Sporichthya polymorpha DSM 43042: one gene and its partner. The protein of the gene in region 1 interacts with the protein of each later gene in a pairwise test. Links are inferred from orthologs where the notes say so. Each region holds a gene or a part of one and is shown on either strand. Other genes may lie near its edges. The genes, in order: SPOPO_RS0117230 and SPOPO_RS0122525.

Region 1 (4,636 bases):
GCGACCCCGGCGGCCAGAGCGGCCGAGGTGAAACGTCGAGTAACCATGAGTCCTCGCCCCATCTCCCGAGAACCCCCCAGGGGTCTCGAACGGATTTCACGTGCCCGTCAGGATCCGCCGAAACCTGACAAATGCCCCCAAAACGGTGGCAAACATCCACGCCGAACGGGTGAGCGGTAGACCACGAAGGTCAGGCGGCACATCCAATTCGCAGGGCCGGAACGCGCGGAAGCGGGCAGGTGAGTTGGGCCACCCATACCGACCTGTGACCGGACGAACACGGCGACTACGCTGGTCAGAGCGGCGGAACCAGTGGTTCGAGGTCCCGTCTGGTCCCTGTGCGCAGCCCGGAAGAGGTTGATCAAAACCGTGTCGTCACCGCAGTCCAATCCGCTGTCCGGGTTCGGGACCAACGAGTGGCTGGTCGACGAGATCTACCAGGCGTATCTGCGGGACAAGAACAGCGTGGATCCCGCCTGGTGGGAGTTCTTCGCCGACTACACCCCGAGTTCCGACACCGGAATTCACCGAATCTTGACCCGGCCCGCCACCCCGGCCGGTGGTGAGAGCGCCTCAACCGGCGCTCCGGCCGCCTCCGCCGCCCCCGCCGCGGCTCCCCCGGCCCCCGCGCCGGCCGCCACCCAGAGCGCACCGGCCCCCGCCCAGGGCGCACCGGCCCCCGCTCCCGCGGCCCCCGCTCCGGCTCCGGCGGCCCCGGCTCCCGCGGCCAAGTCCGCCGCGCCCGCGGCTCCGGCCCCGACGAAGAGCGCGGCCCCCGCCCCCGCGAAGAGCGCGGCCCCGGCGGAGAACGTCAGCCCGCTCAAGGGCCCGGCGGCGCGCGTCGTCACGAACATGGAGGCGAGCCTCACCGTCCCGACCGCGACGTCGGTGCGCGCGGTCCCGGCGAAGCTCCTCATCGACAACCGCATCGTCATCAACAACCACCTGAAGCGGGCCCGCGGCGGGAAGGTCTCCTTCACCCACCTGATCGGCTTCGCGGTGGTCCGCGCGCTGGCGGACGTGCCGGCGATGAACTGCGGCTACACCGAGATCGACGGCAAGCCCGCCCTCGTCACGCCGGAGTCGGTGAACCTGGGTCTCGCCATCGACGTGACCAAGGCCGACGGTTCGCGGTCGCTGCTGGTCCCCTCGATCAAGAAGGCGGAGACGCTCGACTTCGCGCAGTTCTGGCTGGCCTACGAGGACATCGTCCGCCGGGCCCGGAACAACAAGCTCACCGTCGACGACTTCGCCGGCACGACGATCAGCCTCACCAACCCGGGCACGATCGGGACCGTCCACTCGGTGCCGCGTCTGATGCAGGGTCAGGGCACGATCATCGGCGTCGGCGCGATGGAGTACCCGGCCGAGTGGCAGGGCGCCTCGCCCGAGACGCTGGCGAACATGGCGGTCAGCAAGATCATGACGCTGACGTCCACCTACGACCACCGGATCATCCAGGGCGCGCAGAGCGGTGAGTTCCTGCGCCGCCTGCACCAGCTCCTCCTCGGCGAGGACAACTTCTACGACGACGTCTTCGCGGCGCTGCGGATCCCGTACGAGCCGATCCGCTGGGAGACCGACATCGCGACCAGCCACGAGGACCAGGTCTCCAAGCAGGCCCGCGTCCACGAGCTGATCGAGGCCTACCGCACCCGCGGCCACCTGATGGCCGACACGGACCCGCTCGAGTACAAGCAGCGCAGCCACCCCGACCTCGACATCGTCAAGCACGGTCTGACGCTGTGGGACCTCGACCGCGAGTTCGTCTCCGGCACGACGTTCTCCCTGTCGGGCCTGATGAAGCTGCGCGACATCCTCGGGGTGCTGCGCTCCTCGTACTGCCGCACGGTCGGCATCGAGTACATGCACATGGCCGACCCGAAGGAGCGGCTCTGGATCCAGGAGCGCGTCGAGCGCGCCCCGGACCGGCTCCCGCGCAACGACCAGCTCCGCGTGCTGCGCAAGCTCAACGAGGCCGAGGCCTTCGAGACCTTCCTGCAGACCAAGTACGTCGGCCAGAAGCGGTTCTCGCTCGAGGGTGGCGAGTCCGTCATAGCGCTGCTCGACGCGCTCCTCGTCGCCGCGGCGCAGTCCCGGCTCGACGAGGTCGCGGTCGGCATGCCGCACCGTGGCCGCCTGAACGTGCTCGCCAACATCGTCGGCAAGAGCTACGGCCAGATCTTCCGCGAGTTCGAGGGCAACATCGACCCGAAGTCGATGCACGGCTCGGGCGACGTGAAGTACCACCTCGGCCAGGAGGGCGTGTACACGGCACACGACGGCTCGACGGTCAAGACCTACCTCGCCGCGAACCCGTCGCACCTGGAGGCGGTCAACCCCGTCCTCGAGGGCATCGTCCGCGCGAAGCAGGACATCATCGACCGCGGCGAGAGCGGCTTCACCGTCCTGCCCGTCCTCCTCCACGGCGACGCCGCGTTCGCCGGCCAGGGTGTCGTGGCCGAGACGCTGGAGATGTCGCAGCTGCGCGGTTACCGCACCGGCGGCACCGTCCACGTCGTCGTCAACAACCAGGTCGGGTTCACGACCTCACCGACGTCCAGCCGTTCGAGCCTGTACGCGACCGACGTCGCGCGCACGGTGGCAGCGCCGATCTTCCACGTCAACGGTGACGACCCGGAGGCCTGCGTGCGCGTCGCGCGGTGGGCGTTCGAGTTCCGCCAGGCGTTCAAGAAGGACGTCGTCATCGACATGATCTGCTACCGGCGACGGGGCCACAACGAGGGCGACGACCCCTCGATGACCCAGCCGTTGATGTACGACCTGATCGACCAGAAGCGCTCGGTCCGCAAGCTCTACACCGAGGCGCTAATCGGGCGCGGCGACATCACCTTCGAGGAGGCCGAGGAGGCCCTCAAGGACTACCGCGAGCAGCTCGAGAAGGTCTTCGCCGAGACGCGCGGCAGTTCGAGCACGCCCGCGACCGTGGCGCAGCCCGTCAGCAACGACCAGGCGCCGGCCACCTCGGTGAACACTGCGATCAGCAGCGAGTCGCTCAAGCGGATCGTCGAGAGCCAGGTCAACGTCCCCGAGGGCTTCTCCGTCCACCCCCGCGTCGCGCCACTGCTGCAGAAGCGCGCCGCGATGATCGAGACCGGCAACATCGACTGGGGCTTCGGCGAGCTGATCGCCTACGGCTCCCTGCTGCTGGAGGGCCGTCCGGTCCGCCTGGCCGGGCAGGACAGCCGCCGCGGGACGTTCACCCAGCGCCACGCGGTGCTCGTCTGCCGCAAGACCGCGGCCGAGTACAACCCGCTGCAGAACCTGTCCCCCGACCAGGGCACGTTCTACGTCTACGACTCGCTGCTGAGCGAGTTCGCCGCACTCGGCTTCGAGTACGGCTACTCGGTGGCGCGGCCCGACGCGCTCGTGTGCTGGGAGGGCCAGTTCGGCGACTTCGTCAACGGCGCCCAGACGATCATCGACGAGTTCATCTCCTCCGGTGAGCAGAAGTGGGGCCAGACGTCGGGCGTCGTGCTCCTGCTCCCGCACGGCATGGAGGGTCAGGGTCCGGACCACTCGTCCGGCCGCCCGGAGCGCTTCCTGCAGCTGTGCGCGCAGGGGAACATGACGGTCGCGATCCCGACCACGCCGGCGAACCACTTCCACCTGCTGCGCTGGCAGGCACTGGGTCCGTTCCACCGGCCGCTGGTGATCTTCACGCCGAAGTCGCTGCTGCGGCATCGCGCCGCGGTCTCGGCCCCGGGCGAGTTCACCTCCGGGCACTTCCAGCCGGTTATCGCGGACGACACCGTCGACCCGTCGGCGGTCACGCGGGTGATCCTGTGCACCGGCAAGGTCTTCTACGACCTGTCGGCGCAGCGGGAGCAGCACGGGTCGGCGCAGGACACCGCGCTGGTCCGGGTCGAGCAGCTCTACCCGCTGCCGGTCGAGGAGCTGAAGGCGGCGCTCGCGAAGTACCCGAACGCGGGCGAGGTGCGCTGGGTCCAGGAGGAGCCGGCGAACCAGGGTGCGTGGCCGTTCATGGCCCTGCACTTCGCCGAGCAGGTCGGCCGCGTGCTCTACCGGGTCTCCCGCCCGGCGTCCTCGGCGCCGGCGGTCGGCTCGCACTCCGTCCACGAGTACGAGCAGCAGCTGCTCATCGAGCAGGCGTTCGCCCGGTAACGGCGGAGCAGATGTACTTCACCGACCGCGGGATCGAGGAGCTGGCCGCGCGCCGGGGCGAGGAGGACGTCAACCTCGCCTGGCTCGCGGACCGGCTCTCGGAGTTCGTGGACCTTCACCCCGAGTTCGAGGTCCCGATCGAGCGCCTCGCCACGTGGCTCGCGCGACTGGACGACGACGAGGACTGACGGACCCCGTCGTGGTGCGTCAGTCCCTGAGTGCGACCGCCGCGCGGAGTTGGTCGTCGAGGGACTGCCGCTGCCCGACGACGCGGCCGACGAGGCGGGTCAGGGTCGCCCAGTCCTCCTCGGCGGCGCGCTGCTCGAGGTCGTGGAGCATTTGTCCGAGCGCCTCGGCGCCGAGAGACCGCGCGGGTGACTTGAGCTTGTGGGCGGCCGCCGCCAGCGCGGCCCGGTCCTGCGCCTGGCAGACCGCCTCGAGGTCCGGCAGCGAGACGTCGAGGTCGGCGAGGAACTCCTCGGCGAGCTCG
Region 2 (3,208 bases), 1.1 Mb from region 1 along the record:
GACGACGGCGACGGTCAGCGCGCGGAAGAAGACGAGCAGGATCGCGGACAGGTCGGTGCCCGCGAGCGGGGCGAGCAGCGCTCCCGCGAGCGCGGACATCGCGCCGGCGGCGGCGTAGGACCCGACGCCGATCCGGTACAGCCGGATCCCCGACCACCGCGCGGCCTCGACGTCGTCACTGATCGCGCGGACGTTGACCCCGGCGCGGGTGTGGTTGAGGTAGAGCGAGACGAGCCCGACGAGGATCAGGCTGATCACGAGGCAGGCGAACCGGTGCGCGGTGACGTTGAAGCCCCAGACGCGGAAGCTGCTCTCGCCGAACGGGCTCGCGCTGATCGCGACGTCGGGTGCGACGGGGAAGTTCTCGGTCGCGATCGCGCCGATGATCAGCATCGCGGCGATCGAGACCGTCGAGAGCGTCAGCGGCGGCAGGAACGCGATGCGTGAGTTCATCATCACCAGGCCGTAGGCGGCGCCGACCCCGGCGCCGATGCCCAGAAGCACGACCAGGGCGACCGCGCCGGGCATCGTGTACTCGACGGTGAAGTGGTAGTACCCGTACGCGCCGACGACGGCGATGCCGTAGTGGACGAACCCGATCGTGCGGCTGATGCGGTAGGTGAGCACCAGCGCGATAGCGAGGACGCTGAAGATTCCGGCGTTGGCCAGGCCGATCACGAGCGCCGGACCGAACAGGTCCGGGTTCGGATCGATTCCGAGCATGCGTACGCCTTCCCTACGCGGCCATCCCCGGGACTGGATTGGGCGCGGGCAGCGTCAGCCTAGAAAATCGGCGCCGCCTAGAATCCGTCAAGGCATGATCACCGCGACCGGACTTGAGCTGCGGGTGGGGGCGCGGCTCCTGCTCGGCGCTGCGACGTTCCGTGTGGGCCCCGGCGACCGCGTCGGCCTGGTGGGCCGCAACGGCGCCGGCAAGACGACGCTGACGAAGGTGCTCGCGGGGGAGGGCCAGCCCGCCGCCGGTGCGGTGACCCGCTCCGGCGACATCGGCTACCTGCCCCAGGACCCGCGCACCGGCGACCTCGACGTGCTCGCCCGCAACCGGATCCTGTCCGCGCGCGGTCTCGACGAGATCGTCATGAGGATGCGCGAGACCGAGGGCCAGATGGCCAGCGCGGACCCGGAGACGCACGAGAAGGCGATGCGCCGGTACTCCCGCCTGGAGGCCGAGTTCGTCGCGAAGGGCGGCTACGCGGCCGAGTCCGAGGCCGCCTCGTTCGCCGCCAGTCTCGGGCTGCCCGAGCGCGTCCTCGGTCAGCCGCTGCACACGCTCTCGGGCGGTCAGCGCCGCCGCGTCGAACTGGCACGGATCCTGTTCTCCGGCGCGGAGACGCTGCTGCTCGACGAGCCGACGAATCACCTCGACGTCGACTCGGTCGTCTGGCTGCGGGACTACCTCAAGTCGTTCCCGGGCGGGCTGATCGTGATCAGCCACGACGTCGCGCTGGTCGAGCAGTGCGTCAACAAGGTCTTCCACCTCGACGCGAACCGCTGCGCGCTCGACGTCTACAACGTCGGGTGGAAGGCGTACCTGCAGCAGCGGGAGACCGACGAGCGGCGGCGGCACCGCGAGCGCGCGAACGCCGAGAAGAAGGCGGCCGAGCTCACCGCGCAGGCGAACAAGATGCGCGCCAAGGCGACCAAGGCGGTCGCGGCGCAGAACATGCTGCGGCGGGCCGAGTCACTCGTCGCCAACCTGGAGGGCCCGCGCCAGGCCGACAAGGTCGCCAAGATCCGCTTCCCGGAGCCCGCGCCCTGCGGCAAGACCCCGCTGATGGCGACCGGGCTGTCGAAGTCCTACGGCAGCCTGGAGGTCTTCACCGACGTCGACCTCGCCGTGGACCGCGGCGCGCGGGTCGTCATCCTCGGCCTCAACGGCGCCGGCAAGACGACGCTGCTCCGCATGATGGCCGGCGTCGAGCAACCCGACACGGGTGAGATCGTGCCCGGGCACGGGCTGAAGATCGGGTACTACGCCCAGGAGCACGAGACGCTCGACCCGGAGCGAACGGTGCTGGAGAACATCCAGTCCGCGTCGCCCGACATGTCCGAGACCGACCTGCGCAAGCTGCTCGGCTCGTTCCTGTTCAGCGGCGACGACGTCGAGAAGCCCGCGGGCGTCCTCTCGGGCGGGGAGAAGACGCGGCTCGCGCTGGCGGCGCTGGTGGTCTCCAGCGCGAACGTCCTGCTGCTCGACGAGCCGACGAACAACCTGGACCCCGCCAGCCGCGAGGAGATTCTCGCCGCCCTGCGGCGCTACGCCGGGGCGATCGTCCTGGTCTCCCACGACGAGGGTGCGGTGCAGGCCCTGAACCCGGAGAAGCTCATCCTCCTGCCGGACGGCATCGAGGACCTCTGGGGCGACGAGTATGCGGATCTTGTGGCGCTTGCGTGATCGCTTTTCCGGATTTTCCGGGGTTCTGCCCGATTCGTTCCGATCGGTCATGACATCTGCCAGATCGTCATGTAGCAGGCGTCATCACTTTCGCCGAACGCCCTCAACGACACCCACTTTCCCGCCGATCATGCAGGTCTCGGGGTCAGAGACCGGTTCGCGTTTGAGCGACAGTTCGATCGGAGGCACCACGTGGCCGAAACCCTGCGGAAGGGCAGCCGGGTCACCGGCACCGCGCGAGAGCGTCTTGCCGCGGACCTGAAGAAGAAGTACGGCCAGGGGCGGAGCATCCGCTCCCTCGCCGAGGAGACCGGACGTTCCTACGGGTTCGTCCACCGCATGCTGACGGAGTCGGGTGTGACCCTCCGCGGCCGCGGCGGCGCCACCCGGGGCAAGGTCAAGGCCTGACGCCGAGACTTCTCCGAACGGACTGAGCCGGCTGGAGCGCGAGAGCGCCCCAGCCGGCTCACGTTCGTTCTGCGGGACCTCAGGCGGCGTCGGCCGCAGCGGCCTTGCGACCCGCGAGGAACTCCCACCCGAGCGCGGCGGCCCAGGCCACCCCGCCGAACAGCGTGAGGTAGAGCCCGAACGCGGCGAACTCGTTCAGGTCGGCGATCGCGACGATCGCCACGATCGCGCCCGCGATGCCGGAGACGGCGACGTAGGCGGGCTGCGGAAGCTTGCGCCGCCCGATCACGTCGGTGCCGAACGCCAGGGCGGCCAGCCCGGCGAGTGCGGCGAGGAGCGTCAGCTTCCCGTCGCCCTCGATGCCGGCCACGCTCAGGCCGAACA

Evidence for each region.
Region 2: the proteins of SPOPO_RS0117230 (region 1) and SPOPO_RS0122525 interact in binary tests that used the Escherichia coli proteins (3 or more experiments, as listed by UniProt). The link is inferred for Sporichthya polymorpha DSM 43042 from one-to-one orthologs.

What each region holds. Positions count from the first base shown.
Region 1 is NZ_KB913029.1:3,537,984-3,542,619, reverse strand. The notes cover bases 16-4,346. They hold SPOPO_RS0117230 (multifunctional oxoglutarate decarboxylase/oxoglutarate dehydrogenase thiamine pyrophosphate-binding subunit/dihydrolipoyllysine-residue succinyltransferase subunit), read left to right. Parts: upstream 16-369; coding sequence 370-4,146; downstream 4,147-4,346. Other genes in these bases: SPOPO_RS34870 (DUF6104 family protein), read left to right, coding at 4,158-4,334; SPOPO_RS33020 (allene oxide cyclase barrel-like domain-containing protein), read right to left, coding at 16-47. Also shown: more of SPOPO_RS33020, read right to left, coding at 1-15; SPOPO_RS30200 (PAS domain S-box protein), read right to left, coding at 4,354-4,636. UniProt on the Escherichia coli protein: E1 component of the 2-oxoglutarate dehydrogenase (OGDH) complex which catalyzes the decarboxylation of 2-oxoglutarate, the first step in the conversion of 2-oxoglutarate to succinyl-CoA and CO(2).
Region 2 is NZ_KB913029.1:4,626,004-4,629,211, reverse strand. What follows is about bases 214-3,116. They hold SPOPO_RS0122525 (ABC-F family ATP-binding cassette domain-containing protein), read left to right. Parts: upstream 214-817; coding sequence 818-2,416; downstream 2,417-3,116. Other genes in these bases: SPOPO_RS0122515 (hypothetical protein), read right to left, coding at 2,904-3,116; SPOPO_RS0122520 (helix-turn-helix domain-containing protein), read left to right, coding at 2,609-2,824; SPOPO_RS0122530 (branched-chain amino acid ABC transporter permease), read right to left, coding at 214-723. In the rest of the region: more of SPOPO_RS0122530, read right to left, coding at 1-213; more of SPOPO_RS0122515, read right to left, coding at 3,117-3,208. UniProt on the Escherichia coli protein: Genetic data indicate it may be involved in ribosome assembly or function.